One region of the Actinoplanes sp. 13 genome, then DNA from elsewhere that is predicted to be linked to it. Evidence: riboswitches for the same ligand, from Rfam matches in the RefSeq annotation. Region 1 holds a riboswitch; each other region holds the start of a gene.
The links. Region 1 has a riboswitch for cyclic di-AMP ahead of AC0NH5_RS20065 (C40 family peptidase). Riboswitches for the same ligand answer to the same signal wherever they lie in the genome.

Region 1 (7,564 bases):
CCCGCGGCGCGCGCAACAGCGCGGGCAGCCGGCCGGGATCGGGCGGGCTCAGGTCACAACGCCGGCAGCCGGCTGGAATCGGGCGGGCTTAGGTCACAACGCCGGCAGCCGGCCGGGATCGGGCGGGCTCAGGTCAACAACGCCGGCAGCCGGCTGGAACCGGGCGGGCTGAGGTCAGGGGCGGTCGGCTCGGCCGGTCAGCAGGAGCACGGTCAGGGTCGCGAAGGACAGGGCGAGCAGCGCCGGGTGGGGTGTCAGCGCGTAGAGAAGGATGCAATTGACGGTCGCGGTGGCGGAGAGCAGGCCCGCGAGGACGGCGTGACGGGTTCGGGCCGGGAGCAGGCGGAGGCAGCGCCACGGGAGGCGGCCAGCTGGGATCAGCACCCGGGCGGCGAAGAGGATCAGCACGACGGCCACGGTGGCCGCGGCGGCGCGGGCCATGATCAGCATGGCGGGCCAGGCGACGGCGGCCGCTGCGAGGACACCGGTCAGGAGCAGGCCGGCGGCCAGGCCGCGGCGGAAACCGCCCAGCAGGCCGCGGATCGGCCACGTCATGGCGGTGGTGTCGAGGCGCGCGGGGTGGTCGGCGGCCAGCCCGCGCAGGCCGTCCATGGCCGAGCGGACGTGCAGGCGCTCGGCGTCGAGCAGCGAGATCAGCCAGCGGCCGTCGGGGTTCTCGGGGTCACGGGCGAGGGCGGCGCGGGTTGCCGCACGGGCGGCTTCGCGGCGGCCGGCGTGCCGTTCCACGTCGGCGAGGGTGAGCAGGTCGGTGACCGAATCCGGGGCGAGGGCGAGAGCGCGACGGGCGGCGTCGCGGGCCCGGCCGAAGTCGCGGCGCAAGGTGAGAGCGCGGGCCAGCACGCGGTGGGCCGGCGGATGCCCCGGGTCGAGGCGGACAGCCTCCTCGGCTTCGGCGACGGCGTCGGCGAGGGCATCGGCGGCGGTCCCGGCAGCGGTGGCGGTCCCGGTGACGGTGGCGAACTCGGCGGCGGTCCCCGGCATCCGGGTGCCGGTCTCCGGTGACAGGGGCGACATCAGGCACTCGGCGCGTTCGATGTGGGTGATGGCCAGGTGCGGGCCGGCAGCCACCGCGGCTCCGGCGGCGGCCAGGGCGTCGGCGCGGCGACCCTGGAGGCGGAGCAGCCCGGCCAGCAGGGCGAGCAGCTCGGGGTCGGCGGGCACGTCGATCAGGCCGGCCCGGACCGCTTCTTCGGCCTCGCGGAGCCGGCCCACACCGGCGAGGAGCCGGGCCCGGGACGCTGGATTCACCACGTCACGCCGGCGGGCCGGGTGCGGGCATCACATCGGCGGGCGGGGCGGGTATCACCGCACCTTGCGTTTCTTCAGGTAGGCGGCCAGGTCGTCGTACTCGCCGCTCTCGTTCGCGAACATGGCGACGTTGCGGGCGGTGGCGAACCAGGCGTCGGTGGAGGGGCGCACCTCACGGGCGGCGGTCAGCATGTCGGACTGGTTGATCATGCGGATGTCGCCGGTGGTGATGGAGTCGCGCATCGCGTACTCGGCGGCGGTCTCGCAGAGGTGCGCGAGGTCGGCGCCGGAGAAGTGCTCGGTGGCGGCGGCCACCTGGGCCAGGTCGATGCCGGCGACCGGGCGGTCGCGCAGGTGGTACTCCAGGATCGCGGCGCGGGCGGTGGCGTCGGGAGGAAGGACCAGCAGCGTACGGTCCAGGCGCCCGGGACGGCGCAGGGCCGCGTCGACGTCCCACGGCGCGTTGGTGGCGGCCAGCACGAAGACGCCGTCGTTGCCGCCCTCGACGCCGTCCAGCTCGGTGAGCAGCTGGTTGACCACGGTGCGCATGGACGACTGGAGCTGGCTGCGCTTGTGGCCGAGGGCGTCGATCTCGTCGAGGAACAGGACGCAGGGCGCGTGGCCGCGGGCCGACTCGAACAGGTCGTGCAGGTTGCGCTCGGAGGAGCCGATCCACATGTTCAGCACGTCGGTGATGCTCAGCGAGATGAACGAGGCGCCCATCTCGCCGGCCACCGCGCGGGCCAGGAAGGTCTTGCCGCACCCGGGCGGGCCGTAGAGCAGCAGGCCGCCGCGGAGGCTCTTGCCGAACAGCGTGCGCAGTTTCGGGTTGCGCAGCGGGCCGAGGAAGGAGACCTCCAGGCGCTTCTTCACGTCGGCCATGCCCCCGACGTCGGCGAGGGTGATCGTCGAGCTCTCCACGTCGAACATCCGGTCGGCGTTGCTGCGGACCGGGTCGGGCTCACCGTCGGCGGTGGCGAACCGGGGCGGGACGACGTCGCCGAACTGCTCCTCCAGGGCCGCCCAGTCGAACCCGCCGGGCGGCGGGGCGGAAGCGGGCGGCAGGGCGGCAGCGGGCGGCGGGGCGGCAGCGGCGGGCGGCGCGGTGGGGGCGACCGGCGGCGGAACGGGAGCAGCGGGCGGCGGCGGAGTGGGATCGGCGGGCCGGGCGGCCGGGCCGAGAGCGCGCGCCATCAGCTGCTGGGCGGTGCTGTTGCCGGGTTCCCGGGCGAGAATCTGGGCGGCGTGAGCGATCGCCTCGGCGCCCCGGCCCGCGGCCACCAGCATCTCGGCCAGGTGCAGCCGCAGCGGAAGGTCGTCGGGGCGGGCCCGCACCGCGGCGGTGAGGCTGTCGATCAAGGCGTCGCTCATGGAAGGCGATTATGCCCCGGCCCGGGAGCGGGATGCGCCTGACGGCCCGGTGCGGGCATGGATGGCCGCGACCTTCCCCGGGACGGAACGCGTGGCGCGTACCAGAAAAGACGAAACGGCCGCGGCCCGAAAGCGACCGCGACCGTTTGCAGCAGGCTTGATCAGCCTGGTCGGCGATAGCCGGCGATCGGGCCCCGGTCGATCGACGCCATCCGCACGTGGTCTCCCGTGTGCGGGGCGTGCACCACCTTGCCGCCGCCGATGTAGAGGGCGACGTGATGCAGGTCCGAGTAGTAGAAGACCAGGTCACCCGGTTTCAACTCGGCTCTGCTGACCGACCTCGTCGAGCCCCACTGGGCTTTCGTGTAGTGCTCGAGGTGGACGCCGACCGATCCCCACGCCTCCTGTGTCAGGCCCGAACAGTCGTAGCTGTTCGGTCCGTTGGAGCCGAAGACGTAGGGCTTGCCGATCAGGTCGCACGCCTTCTGGGCCGCGCGACCGCCCTTGTCGTTGGTGTACGTCACCGGGCAGGGCCCGGTGCGCAGCGGCCCGTCGTCGACGTCCGCGGTGCCGTACGCCCGGATCCGCAGCTTCTGCAGGTCGTCGATCTCGCCTTCGATCGTCTTCTTCCGCGACGCCAGGTCGGTGTCGCGGACGGCGATCTCGGACTCGAGCTGGTCGACCTTCGCCTTGTCGGCGGCGTACTTGTCACGCAGCCGCGCCACGTCGGCGATGGACTGCTTCTGGTTGAACGCCAGCTGGTCGAGGAGGGTGAGCCTCTCGGCCAGGCCGGTCGGTGAACCGCTCATCAGCATCGCGTTGAGCGTGCTCGGCGGACCCTGCATGTAGGCGTCGACCGCGAGGCCACGGACCTCGACCATCGCGGCGTCCACCTGGGCCTGCAGCGGCGCCAGGGTCTTCTCCAGCTGCCTCTGCTGCTTGCGCAGCTTGATCAGCTTGCCGTGCACGTCGTTGTACTGCTCGATGACGGGTTCGAGCTTGTTCCACTCCTCGTCGATCTGCTTCTCGACACTGGAGGGCGTGGGCTCGGCGTGGGCCGCGGCCGGTCCGGTGAGGACGAGCCCGGCGGCGGCCACGACGCAGGCGAGCCCGCGCAGCAGACGTTTCACGTAGGTGCGTTGTCCTTTCTTCCTGCTCAGCCGCCGACCGGGTTAGCTGACGGGTTCGGGCGGGAAGGACACCCGGCCGTTTGCACGGCTTCACCCCGGTTACCTGGGTCCCCGACATGCGTGTCGCATTTAGGCGGTGGTCCGTCAGATCGGCCGGGTTGGACGACGGGGGGCTGCCGGACCGGGCACCACCGTACTCGGATCATGGGTGTGACTGGAAGCGCGGGATCACCTGATCGGCCACGCATTGAGGGCCGCGTCCAGCCAGGGCACCACGAGGATCACGGTGGGTAACACCAGCAGTCCGGCTGCGGCACCGGCGCCGGCCACCGTGAGCAGGGTGGACGTGTGCGCCGGGCCGTCCAGGCGGGCCAGGCGCCGCCGCCGGGACTCCCCCGCCGGGTCCGCGGTGACCCCCTCGGTCAGCGGGACGGCGTCGGCCAGGCGGGACAACGCGGCCCGCAGCGGCTGGGGCCCGGTGCGGCGCCGCGCGGCGTCGTCGGCCACCATCTCCAGCAGCAGGTGTACGGCGTCCAGCGGCTTCTTGCTCCGCAGATGCCGAGGGACCGCCTGGTAGAAGGCGGTGAACGACTCCATCACCAACTCGTGGTGGTGCCGCAGGTGGGCCCGCTCGTGGGCCAGGACCGCGTCGATCTGCGCGGCGTCGAGGACCCGTAGGACGCCGTCGCTGAGCACGACGCGCGGGGACCGGCCGGGCACGCAGTAGGCCAGCGGGAGCGGGCCGTCGAGGACGCGCACCTCGTCCTGGCGCTCCATCCGGTCGAGCAGGTCGACCAGCGTGCGGTGCCGGGCGCGCCGGGCCCGGGCCCGGTAGCTGACCTTGCCGAGCGAGATCAGCAGCCGGATCACGATGATGGCGGCCACCGCGAGGGAGAACAGGAGTGCGGCCACCGTCTCCGGGTGCCGGGCGCCGGCTGCCCGGGTGAGCTCCTCGGGAGCGGCGAGCACGACGCCGAGGGCACAGAGCACCGCGGTCAGGGTGAGCGACTGCCAGAGCAGCACCGCGGCGACCGGGGCGCGGTCGGGCCAGCGGGCGCTCGCCAGGATGCCGGGCACCACCAGGGAGAGGGTGAGCCCCAGCGCGCCGAGCAGGAGGGCGGTCACCTCTCGGTGGTGCGCTTCATCGCCGCTTCGATCGCTTCCGGGGGCAGCTGCCCGAGGAAGTAGGCCAGGGCGGCGTCCTGGTCGGGGCTGGCGCTGAGCGCGTCCAGCATCAAACCGGCGGTCATCTCCTCGCGGGTCTGCGCCGGGGCGTACCGGTATGCCCGGTCGGCTTTCTGCTGCAGGACCAGGCCCTTCTTGGCGAGCCGGTCGAGGACGGTCATCACGGTCGTGTACGCCAGGTCGCGGTCCCGGCTGAGCAGCTCGTGCACCTGCCGGACGGTGAGCGGCTCGCGCGCGTCCCACAACTTCGTCATGACCTCGCGTTCGAGGTCCCCCATCGCCATGTGTCCCATCCTACTGCACCGTGTCGTACTACACGACGTAGTATCTACTACGAGACGTCGTAGGGGGCTGTCATGGATGTGCTCGACCTGACGCGACTGCAGTTCGCGGTCGTGACGATCTACCACTACCTGTTCGTGCCGGTGTCGATCGCCCTGGCCTGCACGGCCGCGGGACTGCACCTGGCCTGGATGCGGACCGGGCGGGAACGCCTCCTGCTGCTGACGAAGTTCGTCGGCAAGCTGCTGATCGTCACGTTCGCGGTGGGCGTGGTGACCGGGCTCGTGCAGGAATTCCAGTTCGGCCTGGGGTGGAGCGCGTTCGCCCGGTTCTACGGCGACGTGTTCGGGCCGACCCTCGCCATCGAGGGGATGCTCGCGTTCTTCCTGGAGGCGACGTTCCTGGCGCTGTGGTACTTCGGCTGGGACCGGCTGCCGCGCCGGCTGCACGCGGCCACCATCGTGGTGGTGGCGGTGGGGACGCTGCTCTCGGCGTACATCATCCTGGCGGCCAACTCCTTCATGCAGAACCCGGTGGCGTACGCGCTGGACCCGGACACCGGGCGGGCCCACCTGACAAGCTTCACCGGCCTGATGACCAACGAGGTCGTGCTCGCCGCGTTCCCGCACACCATCGGCGGGGCCGCGATGGCCGGCGGCGGGCTGCTGATGGCCATCGGGATCTGGCGGGTCGCCGCCGACCCGGCGTTCCGGACGCTGTCCCGGATCGGGGCGTGGACCATGCTGATCGGCGGCGCGGTCACCGCGATCAGCGGCGACCACCTCGGCAAGGTGATGACCTCGGTGCAGCCGATGAAGATGGCCGCGGCCGAGGCGCTCTACGAGACCACCACCGGCGCGCCGTTCTCGATCTTCGCGATCGGGTCGCTCGGGCAGGACCGGCCGTTCTTCACCATCGAGATCCCCGGACTGCTGTCGTTCCTGGGCACCGGGTCGTTCGGCGGGACGGTGCAGGGCATCGACGACCTGCAGGCGGAGTACCAGGCGCTGTACGGCGCCGGCGACTACGTGCCGATGATCCCGGTGGCGTTCTGGACCTTCCGCCTGATGATCGGGGTCGGCGTGCTCGGGATGATCCTGGCGGCCTTCCACCTGTGGTCGTCCGGGCGCGCCTTCCGGGTCCCGCTCATCTCCCGGCTGCTCCCCCGTTTCCTGCGGCCCGGACAGGGGACGCCGGGGTGGCTCCGGCGGTTCGCCCTGCTGGCCCCGGCGCTGCCGGCCGCGGCCAACACGTTCGGGTGGATCTTCACGGAGACCGCGCGGCAGCCCTGGCTGGCGTTCGGGATCTCGAAGACGGCGGACGGGATCTCGCCGGGACTGACGTCGGCGGAGGTGATCGTGTCGCTGGCCGGATTCACGCTGATCTACGGGCTGCTGGCGGTGGCGTGGTGCCGGCTGGTGCTGTTCCTGTCCCGCAAGCCGCTCGACCCGCCGTCCTCGCCCACGACCGACGCCGGCGCCGACGCCGCCGAGCCGGTTCCGGCCTACTAGGAGACCTGCTGTGATCACCTTCTGGTTCGTGGTCCTCGTGCTGGCCTGGGTGCTCTACTTCGTCCTCGAGGGATTCGACTTCGGGGTCGGGATGCTGAACCCGGTGCTCGGCCGGGACGAGCACGAGCGCGGCGCGGTCATCCGCACGGTGGGGCCGTTCTGGGACGGCAACGAGGTGTGGCTGGTCGCCGCGGTCGGCGTCACCTTCGCGGCGTTCCCGGACTGGTACGCGGCCCTGATGTCGGCACTCTACCTCCCGATGGTGCTGATCCTGCTGCTGCTCGCGGTCCGCGGGGTGGCCCTGGAGTTCCGCGGCAAGCACGACTCGACGTCCTGGCGGCGGCGCTGCGACCTGCTGCTCGCCGGCAGCTCGGCCGGGATCGCGGCCCTCTGGGGCGCCGTGCTCGGCATCCTCGTGCACGGGCTGGCGCTCGGCGCGGACGGCGAGGTCACCGGCACGGGACTCGCCCGCAGCCTCGGGCCGCTGGTCACACCGGCGGCGGGACTCGGCGCGCTGGCCGGGCTGCTCGGGGCGGTGCTGCTCGGCGCCACGTTCCTGGCGCTGCGCACCACCGGGCCGGTGCGGCGGCGGGCCCGCGACCTGGCCCGGCACACCGGCACGGCGGGTGCGGCCGCCCTGCTCGTCACCGGTGTCAGCACCGGCTCGCGGGTGGTGCTCCTGGCGGCGGCGCTCGTCTTCGTGGCCGGCCTCCAGGCGCGGCGCCACCGGGAGGCGACAGCGTTCGCGGCGGTCGCGGCCGGGGTGGTCGCGGCGGTCGTCTCGGTCTTCACGGTGCACGGGCAGGTGGTCCTGGC
Region 2 (7,564 bases), on a different contig from region 1:
CTCACCCCTCCACTGCCTCACCAGCCGGCTCCCGGCGCCCCACTGCAGGGCGCGCCTCAGTGACCGGCCCGGGGGCAGACGGCCGGCTCCCGGAGCTGTGGGCGGTGGCGGTGGCCCGTGGGGCGGTCAGGCGGTGGCGGTGGCCGGCGTGGCGGTGGGGGCCGCGGCGGTGGCGGCGTCGCGGCGGGAGGTGTAGCGCCAGCGGAGGACGATCGCGGTGGAGAGGGCGAAGCCGATGGCGGCCGGGGCGAGCGTGGCCGGGCTCATCTCGCCGGGGGCGGCGACCGCCGCGCCGATCACGGCGTAGGTGACCGTGGACGGGATGGCGGCGATCGTGGTGCCCAGCAGGTAGCGCTTGCGGCAGACGCTGGTGGTGCCGTAGGCGTAGCCGACCAGGCCGAACGGGGCCAGCGGCAGGAAGCGGACCAGCAGCACGGCGGAGAGGCCGCGACGGTTCAGCCAGCCGTCGAGGCGGTCGAGGCGGCTGCCGGCCCGGGCGTTGAGGGCGCCGCGGCCGGCCCAGCGACCGGCGTAATAGGTGGCGGTCGCGGCGATGATGGCGGCTGCCAGGGCGGCGAGCGCGCCGGTGGCGGCGCCCAGGAGCAGGCCGCAGAGCAGGGTGATCGCGGTGCGGGGGACCAGGACCGACAGGAGCAGGCCGCCGACGATCGCGACGGCGGCGGGGGCGCCGGGGCCGAGGTTGTCGACACCGGCGCCGATCTCACGCAGGGGGAGCATGGCGGCGGCGGCCGCGAGCAGGCCCACCACGACGCCGAGCGCGCCGAAGCGGGCGAGGCGCCGCTTCCAGGTGACCGGGGTGGCGTGAGGTGCAGTGGCCTGAGGTGCGGTCTGCGTAACGGCCTGAGGGTCCGCGGAGGAGGTTGCGCCCCGCGGGGCGATCAGGATGTCGGTCATGCAGGCTTACCGCCCCAACTGTCGTCGGTTCAGGTCAGGTCGTGCGGGTCACACCGGGCTCGCCGCGGCGAGTCGTTCGCCCCTCAGCCGGTCCGGCCAGGTGTCGTCCAGGGGCGCAAGCCTATCCGCGCCGGTGGACCATCGCAGTAGCAGATCGGCTATCGCTGGGTTGCGGGCGAGCGCCGGGCCGTGCGAATAGGTGCCGAGGATCTTGCCGTACCACGCGCCCTCGGTCTGGCCGTCGTTGCCGATGCCCGCGGTGACCTTGGCCAGCGGCATCGCGTGCTGGCCGAGATGGGTGCGCCCGCCGTGGTTCTCGAAACCGGTGAGCGGCGGCAGACCGAGCCGGGGGTCGATGTCGCCGCGCAGCTCCCCGACGGCCCGGGTCTCGCCCCGGTCCGAGGAGATGTCCAGCAGACCCAGCCCGGCGACTTTCGCTCCCTTGGCGAAGAACGAGTGACCGAAGAGTTGGTAACCGGCGCAGATCGCCAGGACGGCGGCGCCCTGGTTGACCGCCCGGTGCAGACCGCCGTCGGTGATCAGCCGCTGCGCGGCGAGCGCCTGCGGGCCGTCCTCGCCGCCGCCGATCAGATAGATGTCGGCGGTGGACGGCATCGGCTGGTCGGAGCGGACCTCGTAGGTCTCGACCGGGACGCCGCGGGCGGCCGCCCGGTGCGCCAGGATCAGCAGGTTGCCCCGGTCGCCGTAGGTGGAAAGCAGATCGGGGTAGATCCACACGATCCGAAGGGCCTCAGTTGACACGGTCCAACTCCGCTCGGATGTCCTGGAACGCCGTGTAGTTGGCGATCACTTCGAGGCGGCCGGGCGGTACCGCGCGCAACGCCTCGTCGAAACTGAGTACGTGCCGGAACGGCACCTGGTTCACCTGGAGCCGGACGGCCAGGTCGTACGCACGGTCGCCGGTGATCAGCACCGGGCGGGTGCGCAGCGGGGAGAAGTCGACGTCCCACAGCCACGAGGTGTCCAGGCCGTCGGGGTCGCGGGCGTTGATGGACAGCAGCGTGGGGGCGTGATCGGCCATGTCGAAGGCCTCCAGCCAGCTGGCCGGGTTCTTCGCCAGCAGCAGCCGGATGTTGCGGCCGTCCCGGTCCACCTGCGCGTAGCGACCCGCGATCGACGTCACCTGGGAGAGGCGGGGAAGGGCCTCGATCGGGCGAACCCCGAACTCGGCGGCGACGGCGAGCGCGGTGGCCGCGTTCCCGATGTTGACCTTGCCGGGGAGCTGGAGCTTGACCAGATGCCAGTCGCCGCGCGGGTCGATCACGCCTTCGTCCTCGACCGTCCAGTGCGGCCGGGGGCGGCGCAGCGGGCAGCCGGTGCACCACCAGTCGCCGTTTGCCCGTTCGATCGGGTGGCCGCTCTCCGGGCAGACGAACGAGTCGTCCAGCCAGCGCTGGCCGGCGCTGAACCAGGTGACCTGCGGGCTGCTGCTCGCGGCCCAGACGACCATCGGGTCGTCGGCGTTGGCCACCACCCGGATGTCGGGGTGGTTCGCCAGCGCCACCCGCCACATCTGCGCCATCATCGCCACCTCCTTGGCCCGGTCGAGCTGGTCCCGGGAGAGGTTGAGCAGCGCCACCACCCGCGGATCGGTGGCGTCGATCACCTGGGCGAGATAGTGCTCGTCCACCTCCAGCACGGCGAACGGGGTGTGCCCCTCTTTCGCCAGTGCCGAGGTGTGGCCGGTGGGCATGTTCGCGCCGAAGGAGTTGGTGGCGACCCGGCCCAGATAGCCGACTGCCGCCGCGGCGAACCGGGTCGTGGTGGTCTTGCCGTTGGTGCCGGAGACGAGCGCCACGGCCCGGCCGGAGGCGAGGTGCTTGAGCAGGTCGGGATCGATCTTCAGGCCGATCCAGCCGCCGATCACCGAGCCGTCGCCGCGGCCCGCGGCCCTGGAGAGCGCCGCAGCGGTCTTCGACACGGAGGTCGCGACCTTGGCGATGAGAGGCATCTTCCCGTCCGTCACGCCAGCGAGGGTACCGGAAGCAAAAGTCACGCCACGTTGCCAGACGGTCAAGATCATCGTTCCACGGACGTTTTCGCCGGTCCGGGTGGGCTGGTCACGCTCCCGGTTCTCCCGCGACGTTTTATGTGTTCTGTTTCACCCGTAACCTTAGACGGCGCGTATTCGGTCAGCTCCAGGAGGTAACGGCATTTGTCACGCGGTGGCAACAAACTGGACAGGGGCAGTGTGGCCAATTACCGAGCGTGAGGATGCACACGGTGACGATCATGGCGCGGTTCAGGTAGCAAGGTTGGGCCGGCAGCAACCGCTCGCCGGTCGCGCCGGTTCGGTTCACGCCGAGCCCTGCCCCGAGCTGGACGGCGCGACCACCCGGTACCGAAGACACATGAAGGCATTCGGGGGCAGGGACGGGGGACCCAACAGCGGTCCGTCCCGCGTCACGGCTCCACGTGACGCACCAGGGGGTGACCTTGGGGTGAAGCCGCCTCGGCGGCCGGGCAACCTTCCCGCCCGAACCCGACAGCTAACCTCGCAGGCGTGCCGGAGGGAACTCTCTACCGTGGGCGAACACAGTTCGCGCCGGGGCCGCCGCCTGTCGGCCGGCACCGGCACTGTCGCACTCTCCCTGGGCCTCTGCCTCTGCGCCGGACAGCTGGTGACCACTTCGGCCGCCTCCGCTGCCGGTGTCACCCCGGTCACCGCCGTCTCGGCGGCCGCGGCGACGGTGACGCCCAAGCTGTCCGCGAAGGCCAGCACCCGGAGCGTCAAGTGGGGCTCCACTCTCAAGGTCACCGCCAAGGTCATCGACCCGCGGACCGGCAAGATCGCCAAGGGCACCGTCCGGCTCCAGGGTTACAGCAACGGAGCATGGCGGACCTGGGACACCGAGGCCGTCCGGAACCAGAACGGGACGGTCACGCTCGCCGCCAAGCCGAAGAACACGGCGTGGACCCGTACCGTCTTCACCGGGTCCGGCTTCAAGCAGGTGACCACGACCAAGGTCAAGATCACCGTGAAGGCCAGCGGCGCGAAGATCCTGGCGGAGGCGAAGAGGCACAAGGGCGCTCTGTACCTGTACGGCGCGTCCGGCCCGAGCCGGTTCGACTGCTCGGGTTACACGAAGTACGTCTACAAGAAGGCGGCGGGCAAGTCGCTGCCGCACAAGGCGAACTCGCAGCAGAAGTACGGCAAGGCGGTCGCCAAGAGCAACAAGCGGATCGGTGACCTGATCGTGTTCCGGAACGGGTCGTACGGCTATCACGCCGGGATCTACGCCGGGAACGGGTACATCTACGACTCGCCGCACAGTGGCGCCCGGGTCGGGAAGCACAAGATGTGGAGCAAGAACTACGTCGTGCGGCGTCTCGTCGCCTGACGTGGCACAGCGGCGCAGTAAGTAAGGTGCGATCCTTGCCTCCCGCGGCGGTGTGGTGGCACCGCGCGGGACCGCAGCGCCGCGACAAGTAAGGAACAGACACGCCTGTGGGGTGTGGCCCGGTTCGGGTCACACCCCACAGGCGTTTCCGTTGACGGCCGGCTGCCATGGTTGTTCCGCCGGCTTCCCGGAGCTGTGGGGAGAGATCCGGGCCGCACCGAGAGCCGGCCGGGGTCACTTTTGTCGCGAGCCCGCTCCAATTTGCTCCCCGGGGCGCTCCACATTCCTCCCCGGCCGCCCCCACTTTCCTCCCCGGACGGTCGAAATGGCCGTCGGAGGGCCCTGAAACGGGGACTTTTCGAACCTGCTGAGCCCGATGTCGGAAACCAGACCTCGTGGATCATGCTCTGCCGCTCCACTTCGCCCCACCGCCTGTGAACTGGGGTTTCGTCCGCGAATACGGTTCGTGAGAGCTCGCTTTCGGGTTGCAGGTGGAGGGAAGTGGAGTAGAGTGGGGCGCAGTGGCAGGACCGAGGAATAACACCGAAGCCTGCCGGCCCGAGTTGAGAGGCGGACCGACTCCACCGCGAAGGAGCGGGCGCCACGGCAAGGGGGGTTGGGCCGATGTTCCTCGGCACGCACACCCCGCGCCTGGACGAGAAGGGCCGGCTGATCCTTCCGGCGAAATTCCGTGACGAGCTGGCGGGAGGTGTCGTGATCACCAAAGGACAGGAGCGCTGTCTCTACGTGTTCCCGATGCCGGAGTTCCAGCGGCTCGCCGGTCAGCTGCGGGAGGCGCCGGTGACGAACAAGGCCGCCCGGGCCTACAGCCGGGTGTTCTTCGCCAGCGCGCACGACGAGGTCCCCGACAAGCAGGGCCGGGTCACCATCCCCGCGCATCTGCGGGACTACGCGAGCCTCGGCAGGGACCTCGTGGTGATCGGGGCCAGCACCAGGGTCGAGATCTGGGACAAGCAGTCCTGGGACGACTACCTCTCGGCGAGCGAGGAAGAGTTCGCCGACATCGAGGAGGGGGTGCTGCCCGGCGGACTGTAAGGCGTGGCACCTCGGTGGGCCACCGGCACGGCCCGGACGCCACTGCCGCCGTACTGCGAGATCTCCAGCCGCTCCCGCTCCTGGCGCCTCTTCCCCGGCGCCAGGCGCGTGTTCCGGCCGGTTCTTCCGGCCCGGAACATGAGCGGATGGGGATCTGGCGGTACGGACAGGCGGACCGGGCCGGCTTGGTAACTGAACAGCCGGGTGACATGTGAGCGCGTGGGGCAGTGGGGGTCGACATGGGGGAGCCGCGGGGCGCGCACGTTCCGGTGCTGCTCGAGCGTTGCCTCGAGCTGCTCGGTCCCGCGCTCGAACTGCCGGGTGCGGTCCACGTCGACTTCACGCTCGGGCTGGGCGGGCACGCCGAGGCGGTGCTCGACCGTCATCCGGACGTCGTCCTGATCGGGCTCGACCGGGACACCGAGGCACTGGCGCACGCACGACACCGGCTGGCCCGCTACGAGGGCCGGATCCATCTCGTGCACGCGGTCTATCACGAGCTGCCCCGGGTGCTCGACGAGCTCGACATCCCGGCGATCCACAGCGGACTGTTCGACCTCGGGGTCTCCTCGCTCCAGCTGGACGAGGCGGACCGCGGTTTCGCGTACGCGCAGGACGCTCCGCTCGACATGCGGATGGACCAGTCCCGGGGGATCACCGCCGAGGAGATCGTCAACACGTACGAGCCTGGCGAGCTGGTGCGGATCCTCCGGCAGTACGGCGAGGAGAAGTTCGCGCCGCGGGTCGTCTCGGCGATCGTGCGGGAGCGGGCGAAGGCCCGGATCACGTCCACCGCCCGGCTGGCCGAGCTGGTGAAGGACGCGATCCCCGCCGCCGCGCGCCGAACGGGTGGTAATCCGGCAAAAAGGACGTTTCAGGCACTACGCATTGAGGTGAACGGCGAGCTCGACGTCCTCGAGCAAGCGGTTCCGCATGCTTTGGACGCGTTGGCGCCTCAAGGGCGCCTTGTGGTGATGAGTTATCAATCACTGGAGGACAGGATCGTCAAGCGCGCACTCACCGCGAGGTCGCGCAGTACCGGGCCGATCGACCTGCCGGTCGAGCTTCCCGGGACCGGTCCGACGCTGCGGCTGCTCACCAGGGGGTCCGAGCCGCCCAGCGAGGCGGAGGTGGCGGAGAACCCGAGGGCGGCCTCGGTGAAACTGCGCGCCGTGGAACGGATCGAGCAGGGGCGGGGACGAGGGCAGCAGGCGCCCGGGGCCGGCCGCGAACGGCCCCGGATGGCAGCCGGGCCGGCACGCGGCGGCGAACCGGGGCGGCCCGGGGAGACAACGCGCGGGGGACGAGGGCGGTTACGCCCGGGGGCGATGGAGTAGGGGGAGGGGCGAGCATGAGCGAGCGAGACGACGCGCCGCGGTCGGGGGGCCGTGCGCCGCAGTCGCGTGACTACGCCGCCGGGCGGGGGCGCGGGGACAGCCGCGATGCACGGGACCGGGGAACTGGCGCCCGGGGGGCGCGCCAGACCCCCGGATCCGACACGCGCCGCTCCGGGATGCGGAGCGACAGGACGGCCCGCGGCGAGACCGACAAGCCGCTGCGGGGCGGGGCCGAGAAGCCGCTGCGTGGGGCTGAGAAGCCGCTGCGCGGGGCCGGCAAGCCGCTGCGGGGGCGCGGCGGGGAGATCGGCGCTCGGGCCCGTGGTGGCAAGACCGGCGGACCCGTCGAGGGTACGGCCGCGCTCGCGCTCGATGTCTCTGACCTGGAGGTGACGGCCACCGCGCCGGAGCCCGCCGGTCGCCCGCGGCTGTGGGTGGCCCCGCCGGCGCCGATCCGGGCGCCCCGGGCCACGTTCGCCGCGGCGGTGGTCGCCGTGGTGCTGCTCGGTGTGCTCGGCATCCTGTTCATCAACACCAAGACGATGGAGCAGTCGTTCCGGCTGGACGCGCTGCGCAAGGAGAAGGCCGTCCTGGACAAGGAGCAGCTCACCCTGGAGCAGCAGCTCATCCAGGCGTCCAACCCGGGCAACCTGCACGCCGCGGCCCGCCGGCTGGGCCTGGTGCTGGCCGAGGACCCGGCCATGATCCGGCTGCCGGACGGGAAGATCATCCGTCCGCCGAAGCCCGGTCGCGGCCCGGTCGGCCCGACCGCGCAGGACTCGCCGGACGCCGGCCGGACCGGGGACGCGTCCGGTGGTGGGCGGACCCAGGACTCGCCCGACGCCGGCGGTCAGGTCCAGAACCCGGCGGGCCAGACCGTGCCGGGCACCCAGG
Region 3 (7,564 bases), on a different contig from region 1:
GCCGGCTAGCCGTCGGCGTGCTCCCGATGCGCTCCGCCAGCCTGGCATGCGGCGTGACGCCGCTGGTGACGGCGTTTGGGCACGCGTGGGTACCGGTGGTCACCCGTGGTCAACGGTGGGCACGCTATCCTGAGCCTCGCGCCCTCGTAGCTCAGGGGATAGAGCAACGGTTTCCTAAACCGTGTGTCGCAGGTTCGATTCCTGCCGGGGGCACCCAGGTCACAGCCTTGATCGGCTCGTCTGAGCCGGTCGCGTGGTTCGGTTCGTGGCACGAACCGGTTGCCGTCAACGTCATGGCAGGTGGGTCCCGTGCCGCGGGCCGTGACCGTGGCCGCATCGAGAAGCTTCCCAGCGGCTCCCTACGGGGGAAGGTGCACTCGGGCACCGATCCGCTGACCGGACGCCGGCACGACCTGACCGAGACGATCCCTGCCGGGCCGACGGCGGCCCGCGACGCGCAGAAGGCGCTGACGCGTCTGCTGAATCAGCGTGAGGAGCAGAGAACCCGAAGACCCGGGCGACGGTCCACCAGCTCATGGACCGGTACCTAGAACTCGTGAAGATCGGCGACACGACTCGGCAGGGGTCAAGCCCTTACTCGCCCACGCGGGCGGCTACTTACCTCTGAGCCGGTACCCGCTTCTTATCTGCACCGTTCGTCGCCGCTCGGATTGTTGCTGTCCGGAGCCGCATCGAGATTCGTGTTAGGCGCCCGGACACTGAATCGAGGACCCACCATCATTCAACACTGTGTCGGGGATCCAGCCACGCTTGGCCGGAGAACCGACCACGACAACGTAGGTCCACGTTTTGCCGCTCGGGTTGTCGTAGTCATGAGCCCAGCAGTGATAGTCGAGGTTGAAGCTGCGTTGGAGCCAAGAATTCTGCGCGCAGCGGGTGCTGGAGCCGACGTACGTCCAGACGTCGGAGTAGTTGTGGTTGTAGTGGTTACCGCTGGTATCGAGGTCCGGCGGAGCGGCTCGCCCGCAGCTCCAGTACGCTGAGGCCGGCGCTGGGGCAGCGAACGCGCCGAACGCGGCGGCTGCGAGCGCTGTGGCGATGGCGAGAGGCCGGGATACCCTTTTAGTCACGTTCTCTCCTTTGGGGACGGACATAGAGAGTTTTCGACGCCGGAAACCGATCTTGCATCGACGCTTGACCCTATCGATATCTATGGTTGCCGTAAAGGTGAAGTTGATGTCGAAGCATTACCCGACCGCGTCCGACTGAGAGTCTCTTGCGGATGGGACCTTGCCTGCGTCCCGGTACCAGCCCTGGTCTTCGGAGCTCTGCGGCTCGTCACCACCGGGCGGCGCCTGACGCCCCGGCCGCTCGGCTTTGTCCGTTCCGGGCCTCGGGCGGCGGCGGCCGCAGAATTCGCAGCGGACCGAACGGACTTGCACTGGCCGTACCAGGAGAAGTTTTAGCTGAAGGCCTCGCGGCAGTGGCGGAGGAAAGCCGCCAGCGCCGGGCTGCCGCGGTCCTGCCACACGAGGGCCAGCAGCGCCGGGATCTCGATGTCGTCGATCGGGACGGTTACCAGGTCGGGGTAGGCCGCCGCCATCGATTCGCTGAGTACCGCAACGCCCAGGCCGCGCCGGGCCAGGCCGGCGACAGTGTCCGGTGAGGTGGCCACGAGGGCGACCGCCGGATTGATGTCGAGCGCGGCGCGGGCCTGGTCGAGAACGTTGCGGATGCCGGTTCCCACGGGCAAAGAAATGATGGGGTACGCGGAGAGCCCAGTCACCGCCAATCGCCCCCGGCGCGCCGCCTCGGTGTCTGGTGGAGTGAGGGCGACCAGGCGTTCTGTGGCGATCACCTGGGCCGCCAGATGCTCCGGGGGCTTACCGGCGAGGCCAACCAGAGCGATGTCGAGATTTCCGGAGCGCACCCCGGCGACCAGGGTGTCGGAGTTCGCCTCCTCCAGTTCAAGTTCGATGTCGGGGTGGTCCCGGTGGAAGGCGGCGAGCGCGTCGAAGAGGGGTGCCACCTCGCAGCCGATCACCATGCCGATCGTGAGACGGCCGCGGATCAGGCCGTTGACGTCGTCGATCGCGTCGCGGAGGTCGGCGGCGGCGTCGAGGGCGGCGCGCGCGTGACGGAGAGCGACCTCGCCGGCCTGGGTGAGTCTCGCGGTGCGGCCGCTGCGGTCGAAGAGGCGGGTGCCGAGCTCGTGTTCCAGGGCTTTGATCTGGGCGCTCACCCCGGACTGGGTGATGTGCACGCGCTCGGCGGCGCGGGTGAAGTTGGCCGTCTCGGCGACTGCGATGAAGTATTCCAACTGTCGCAGATCCATGAGCGAAGATTGTAGATGCCATGAGAACTATGCGTTGGACTTCTCACTGCGCCGACGGCAGGGTGGAGACATGACCGATCGTGATGTGGCGAAGCAACCTGAGGATCTGACCCGGCTGTTCGTGGAGCGTGCGAACGCGAAAGACGCCGAGGGTCTCGCCCTTCTCTACGAGGAGGACGCCGTGATGGCCTTTCCGCCGGGCAGTCAGACGCGAGGGCGTCAGGCCATCCGGGAGCTGTGGGATGAGCTGCTGCCGAAGATGCCGCAGCTTGAGCCGGAGGATCCGCTGCCCACGCTGATCAGCGGTGACCTGGCGTTGACGTCCACGCCGCCGAAGGACGGGTCGGGGGCGCGGGCCCAGGTGGCGCGACGCCAGCCGGACGGGAGCTGGCTGCGGGTGCTCGATCAGCCGGAGTTCGTCCAGCCGCAGCGGTGATGCGGCAGGCGCGCCGGCCTGCGGGGTGGGACGACGCCCCGCAGGCCGACCCGAAGTCAGAGAGAAATCCGCTGACCTGCGTACAGACGATGCGGACTGTCCAGCACACCCTGATTCGCCCGGTACAGGGCACGCCAGCCCCCGGGAACGTCATACCGGTTGGCGATGCCCGCGAGGGTGTCGCCGGGGCGCACCACGTGAACGCGGGTGTTGCCGCTCGCGGTGGGTGACGACCGCCGCACGGTGGACGCACGCTGCGGCTTGTATGCGTGGCGTTTCCCGCAGTGCGGCCAGGCGCCGATGCCCTGGCCGCGCAGTACGCGTTCGGCGATCGTGATCTGTTCGGCCCTGGTGGCCAGATTGGCGGTCCTCGCGTACTGCGTGCCTCCGTAAGCTCGCCACGTTCCGCGACTGAACTGGAGGCCACCGTAATAGCCGTTGCCGGTGTTGATTCTCCAGTTCCCACCGGACTCGCAGTGGGCGATCGCGTCCCAGTTGACGCTGAAACGCGGGGACGGTGTGGCGGCGGCGGGGGCTTCGAGCATCACGACGGCTCCAGCCCCGGCAAGCCCGACGGCAACGACGCCGAGGGCATGACGAACCCGCTTTTTGATCTGCATCATGAACTTGTCCTCCACGCCTGCGAGGTCAGCTGTCGGGTTCGGGCAGAGGTGCCCGGCCGCGAGGACGCGGCTTCACCCCGAGGCGCATCAGCGCCGAGGAACTCTTGGGTCCCCCGCTCCATGCCTTGTGTTTTCTCTCGACCGTGGTCGGCGGCTGGACTCGGCGTTCCGGCCACGGTGTCCGCCACTGCGGACTGCCTACGGTGGTCACCGGCCGACGACGCCGGCCAAGCCTTTACACGGGGATAGGTGACCTTGTGATCCCAAATTAACGGCTCAAATCCCCTCTTGTGGGTCTAACTCGGCAAACTTTAGAGCTACCCGCGAGTAGGGGTGACGGTGCACAATCGGCATTCATGAGCGATCAACAGCGTGACCTCGACGTCATCGTCTACGGCGCCTCGGGTTTCGTGGGTGTCCTTACGGCACGGCACCTCGCCGCCCACGCCCCGGCCAGCGTCCGGATCGCGCTGGCAGGGCGCTCAGCCGAGAAGCTCGAGGCGGTTCGCTCACGCCTCGGTGTGGACTGGCCGATCATCGTGGCGGATGCTGGCGACGTGGATGCGCTGGCCACGATGGCCGGCCGCACGCGGGTGGTCATCACCACTGTCGGCCCTTACGCGAAGTACGGCCGGACTCTGGCGCACGCCTGCGCCGAAGCGGGCACCGACTACGTGGACCTGACCGGCGAGGTCCTGTTCGCACGGAACAGCATCGACGAGAACCATGAGATCGCGAAGCGCACCGGGGCACGGATCGTGCATTCGTGCGGTTTCGATTCGATCCCGTCCGACATCGGGGTGTACGTGCTGCATCAGCAGGTGCAGGCCGAGAACGCGGGGGAACTGACGGACACCACGCTGGTGGTGACGAGCATGCGGGGAGGGGTGAGCGGCGGCACGATCGACTCGATGCGCCACCAGGTCGACGTCATGAAGAAGGACCAGCGACTGCGCAAGATCGGCGCCAGCCCGTACTCGCTGAGTCCCGACCGGGCCACGGAACCGGATCTGGGCCGGCAGCCGGACATGCTGACTCTCGCCCCGTCCGAGGTGGATCCGAGCGTGCGCGGGCACCTCGCGCCGTTCGTCATGGCGTCCTACAACACCCGTGTGGTGCGGCGCAGCAACGCCCTGCAGGGCTGGGCGTACGGCCGCCGGTTCCGCTACCGCGAGGTGCTGCGGGTCGGCTCCGCGCTCGTCGCCCACGCCACCAAGCTGGCGATGAGCGGCCTGATCCTCGGCTGGGCGCTGCCGCCGACCCGGTTCGTGCTGGACCGCGTGCTGCCGAAACCGGGTTCGGGCCCGAGCGAGCAGACCCAGCAGAACGGGCGCTTCACCATGGACATCTTCACCACCACGACGGACGGGTCGCGCTACACGGCACGCTTCCGGGCGAAAGGAGACCCGGGGTACGCAGCGACCGCGATCATGCTCGGCGAGTCGGCGCTGGCGCTGGTTCTCGACCGGAATCGGCTGCCGGCTTTCGGAGGCGGCGTGCTGACACCGGCCACGGGTATCGGAGACGCGCTGGTGGACCGCCTGCGGGCAGCCGGAATGGAGATCACCGCCCGGCGGCTCAGCGCCTGAGAATCACCGGCGCGCGAGGTCACCGGGCGGCGCGCAAGACGCTGCGCGGCACAGGCTTGCGAGACGCTGCGCGGCACGGGCTTGCGAGTCGCTGGGGTCACCGGCGGGCGATGACGTGGAAGACGTGCCAGTGCTTCGGCCCGCTGCTGGCCGGTCCGGGCGCGTCCTCCTCATCCCAGTGCAGAACCTCGAGCCCGTCGACGAGCGCTCGCACCTCCGGCTCGCTGAGGAACGTCATACCGGCCAGGCACGAAGATCCGGCAAAGACGGCAAAGCCCTCCAGCCGCTGGGAAAACGCGGCTGCTCAAGAGCGAAATCGGCCTTTGGACCGGCTGGCGGCAACAACCGTTCAGCGCATCCCCACTAGCCGCAAGCACGTCCATATGGGCAGGATTCTGACGTGACCGCCGCCCCTCTGCCCTACCCGCTGAGGTTGTCGGGAACCGGCATCGTGCTGCGCGAGTGGCGATCCGACGACCTGTCCGACCTGGTCGAGCTCCTCGACGAGCCGGAGATCGCGCGCTGGACGCCGATGCCGTCACCGTTCGACGCGGAGTCCGGCCAGGCCTATCTGAAACGCGCCTACCAGGGCCGCACGAACGGCAGCCGCATCCAGCTCGCGATCACCGAGGACGGCGGGCGCCCACTCGGCGAGGTGCTGCTCTTCGGCGTCGACAACGACCTCCGCGAGGCGGAGCTGGGATATCTGGTGGGTCGCCCGCATCGGCGGCGCGGCCTCGCGTCGGCCGCCTTGTCAATGCTTTCCGGGTACGCGTGCAGCACTCTCCGACTACGCCGGTTGCTGCTGCGCATCGACCCGGCGAACACTGCCAGCACCCTGGTGGCGCGCCGGTGCGGTTACTGGCTGACCGGCGAGCCGATGATCCATCAGGAGGGTCCGTACGGGCCGACACGGCTGGCGACCTGGGAGTACGTCGACGGGAGATCCGGCACCCGCCCGGAACGGCGAAGAAATGTCGCATCCCGGCGGTACGGTCGTCGCACTTGAACCGCTCCGGAAGCACCTGAATCGCACCACGTGCATTTGGACTGTTCTGGAAGCACCTGAATCGCACCACATGCATTTGGACTGTTCCGGAAGCACACGAGCCGCACAGAAGCACTGGAGCCGCATCGGGAGGAGTGCCGATGATCAGCGTGGATCGGGCACAGGTAATGGCGTACCGGGTCGCTGCCCTCGGGCTGGCCGATCGCTCGGGTGCGCCGCCCGCCGACCTTCCGGTGCTCGACCTGGGAATCCAGGAATATTCGCCGGGCTCCGCCCACGTCGCCCTCGCCGCACGCACCAGCGCGGCCTTCACCGACGACCGCCTGATCACCGTCTGGGCCGCCCGCGGTGCTCCGCATCTGCACCGGCGGTCCGACGTTCCCGCCCTGGTCCGGCAGCTGTGGCCGGTCTCCGAGGCCGACGCCCGAGCCCGCATCAACAGTGCCCAGATCCCCGACGGGGTGCCGCTCGGCATCCGTGCGTTCACCGTGACGGCCGAAGCGTTCCGCGAGGTGGTGACCGCGCCGATGCCGCGCGGTGCGGCGAGCACCGAGGTGAGCCGGCGGGTGCCCGCCGAGTTGACCTACGACTGCCGGGGCTGCGGGGCGCGGCACATCGCCGGCAACGTGTGGCAGCACGCCGGTCTGGCGGGCGGGGTGGAGGTGCTGTCCCGCGGGCGGGACGCACTGCTCGGCCCGCTGCCGGATGCACCGGCGATCCCGGCGGAGAACGCGGGCGTCGACCGGCTGATCGAGACCTATCTGCGGTTCCTCGGGCCGGCCTCCCCGGCCGAGGTGGCGGGTTATCTGGGCAGTTCGACCGCGGAGATCCGGAAGGTGTGGCCGGCTTCGCTGACCGAGGTGCGGGTCGACGGGCGGATAGCCTGGCTTCCCGAATCCGCGGTCGCCGAGGTGGAGGCCGCCGCTGTCCCGCGGGGTGTGCGCTGGCTGCCGGCCATGGACCCATTGCTGCAGGCCCGCGATCGGGCGGTGTTGCTGCCGGACCGGGAGCGGCAGAAACAGGTGTGGCGGTCGCTGGGCAATCCTGGCGTGCTGCTGGTCGACGGCGAGTTCGCCGGGGTGTGGCGGGCGCGCATGGCCGGGCGGAAACGAGTGGATCTGACCGTGACGACCTTCGACTCGTTGAGCGCCGCCCAGCGCCGGCGCGTCGAGGCCGAGGCCGCCGAGGTGGCTCGCGCCCGAGAGGTTCCGGAGGCCGTCGTGACGTTCGAGTGATCAGCGGCACGGTGTGCCAGACTGCGGCGTGGCGACGATCGGGTTTCTGCACACGGCCGAGGTGCATGTCACGACGTTCGGGCGGCTGGTGGAGGAGCTGGCCCCGGAGCGGGCGGCGCGGCACCTGGTCGACGAACAACTGCTGGCCGACGCGCGCGCCGCGGGTCTGACCGCGGGGCTGGCCGCACGCGTCCACGACCGGCTCAGCGAGCTCGTCGCCGGCGGTGCCAGGGTGATCGTGTGCACCTGCTCGACGATCGGGGCCGTGGCGGAGGAGTCTGCCCCGGCGCTCGGTGTGCCGGTGCTGCGCGCGGACCGGCCGATGGCGGAGGCTGCGGTCGCTGCCGGTGGGCGCGTCGGCGTGCTGGTCACCACG

Region 2: it holds a riboswitch for cyclic di-AMP, as region 1 does, so the genes downstream of both, AC0NH5_RS19355 (C40 family peptidase) here and AC0NH5_RS20065 (C40 family peptidase) in region 1, are expected to answer to the same signal.
Region 3: it holds a riboswitch for cyclic di-AMP, as region 1 does, so the genes downstream of both, AC0NH5_RS27590 (transglycosylase family protein) here and AC0NH5_RS20065 (C40 family peptidase) in region 1, are expected to answer to the same signal.

Annotation. Positions count from the first base shown of each region.
Region 1 is NZ_JBVYOQ010000009.1:104,088-111,651, forward strand. It holds gene AC0NH5_RS20055 (hypothetical protein) at 175-1,269, opposite strand; gene AC0NH5_RS20060 (ATP-binding protein) at 1,324-2,640, opposite strand; gene AC0NH5_RS20065 (C40 family peptidase) at 2,802-3,770, opposite strand; cyclic di-AMP (ydaO/yuaA leader) riboswitch at 3,787-3,916, opposite strand; gene AC0NH5_RS20070 (M56 family metallopeptidase) at 3,999-4,895, opposite strand; gene AC0NH5_RS20075 (BlaI/MecI/CopY family transcriptional regulator) at 4,892-5,239, opposite strand; gene AC0NH5_RS20080 (cytochrome ubiquinol oxidase subunit I) at 5,312-6,748, shown strand; gene cydB (cytochrome d ubiquinol oxidase subunit II) at 6,759-7,564, shown strand, end outside.
Region 2 is NZ_JBVYOQ010000008.1:251,361-258,924, forward strand. It holds gene AC0NH5_RS19340 (TVP38/TMEM64 family protein) at 127-915, opposite strand; gene AC0NH5_RS19345 (type 1 glutamine amidotransferase) at 964-1,677, opposite strand; gene AC0NH5_RS19350 (MurT ligase domain-containing protein) at 1,667-2,887, opposite strand; cyclic di-AMP (ydaO/yuaA leader) riboswitch at 3,283-3,455, shown strand; gene AC0NH5_RS19355 (C40 family peptidase) at 3,462-4,277, shown strand; gene mraZ (division/cell wall cluster transcriptional repressor MraZ) at 4,902-5,333, shown strand; gene rsmH (16S rRNA (cytosine(1402)-N(4))-methyltransferase RsmH) at 5,573-6,670, shown strand; gene ftsL (cell division protein FtsL) at 6,847-7,564, shown strand, end outside.
Region 3 is NZ_JBVYOQ010000016.1:141,088-148,651, forward strand. It holds tRNA gene AC0NH5_RS27575 (tRNA-Arg) at 141-213, shown strand; gene AC0NH5_RS27580 (LysR family transcriptional regulator) at 1,424-2,296, opposite strand; gene AC0NH5_RS27585 (YybH family protein) at 2,367-2,732, shown strand; gene AC0NH5_RS27590 (transglycosylase family protein) at 2,789-3,370, opposite strand; cyclic di-AMP (ydaO/yuaA leader) riboswitch at 3,355-3,518, opposite strand; gene AC0NH5_RS27595 (saccharopine dehydrogenase family protein) at 3,712-4,944, shown strand; gene AC0NH5_RS27600 (hypothetical protein) at 5,042-5,182, opposite strand; gene AC0NH5_RS27605 (GNAT family N-acetyltransferase) at 5,345-5,953, shown strand; gene AC0NH5_RS27610 (DNA glycosylase AlkZ-like family protein) at 6,094-7,188, shown strand; gene AC0NH5_RS27615 (aspartate/glutamate racemase family protein) at 7,217-7,564, shown strand, end outside.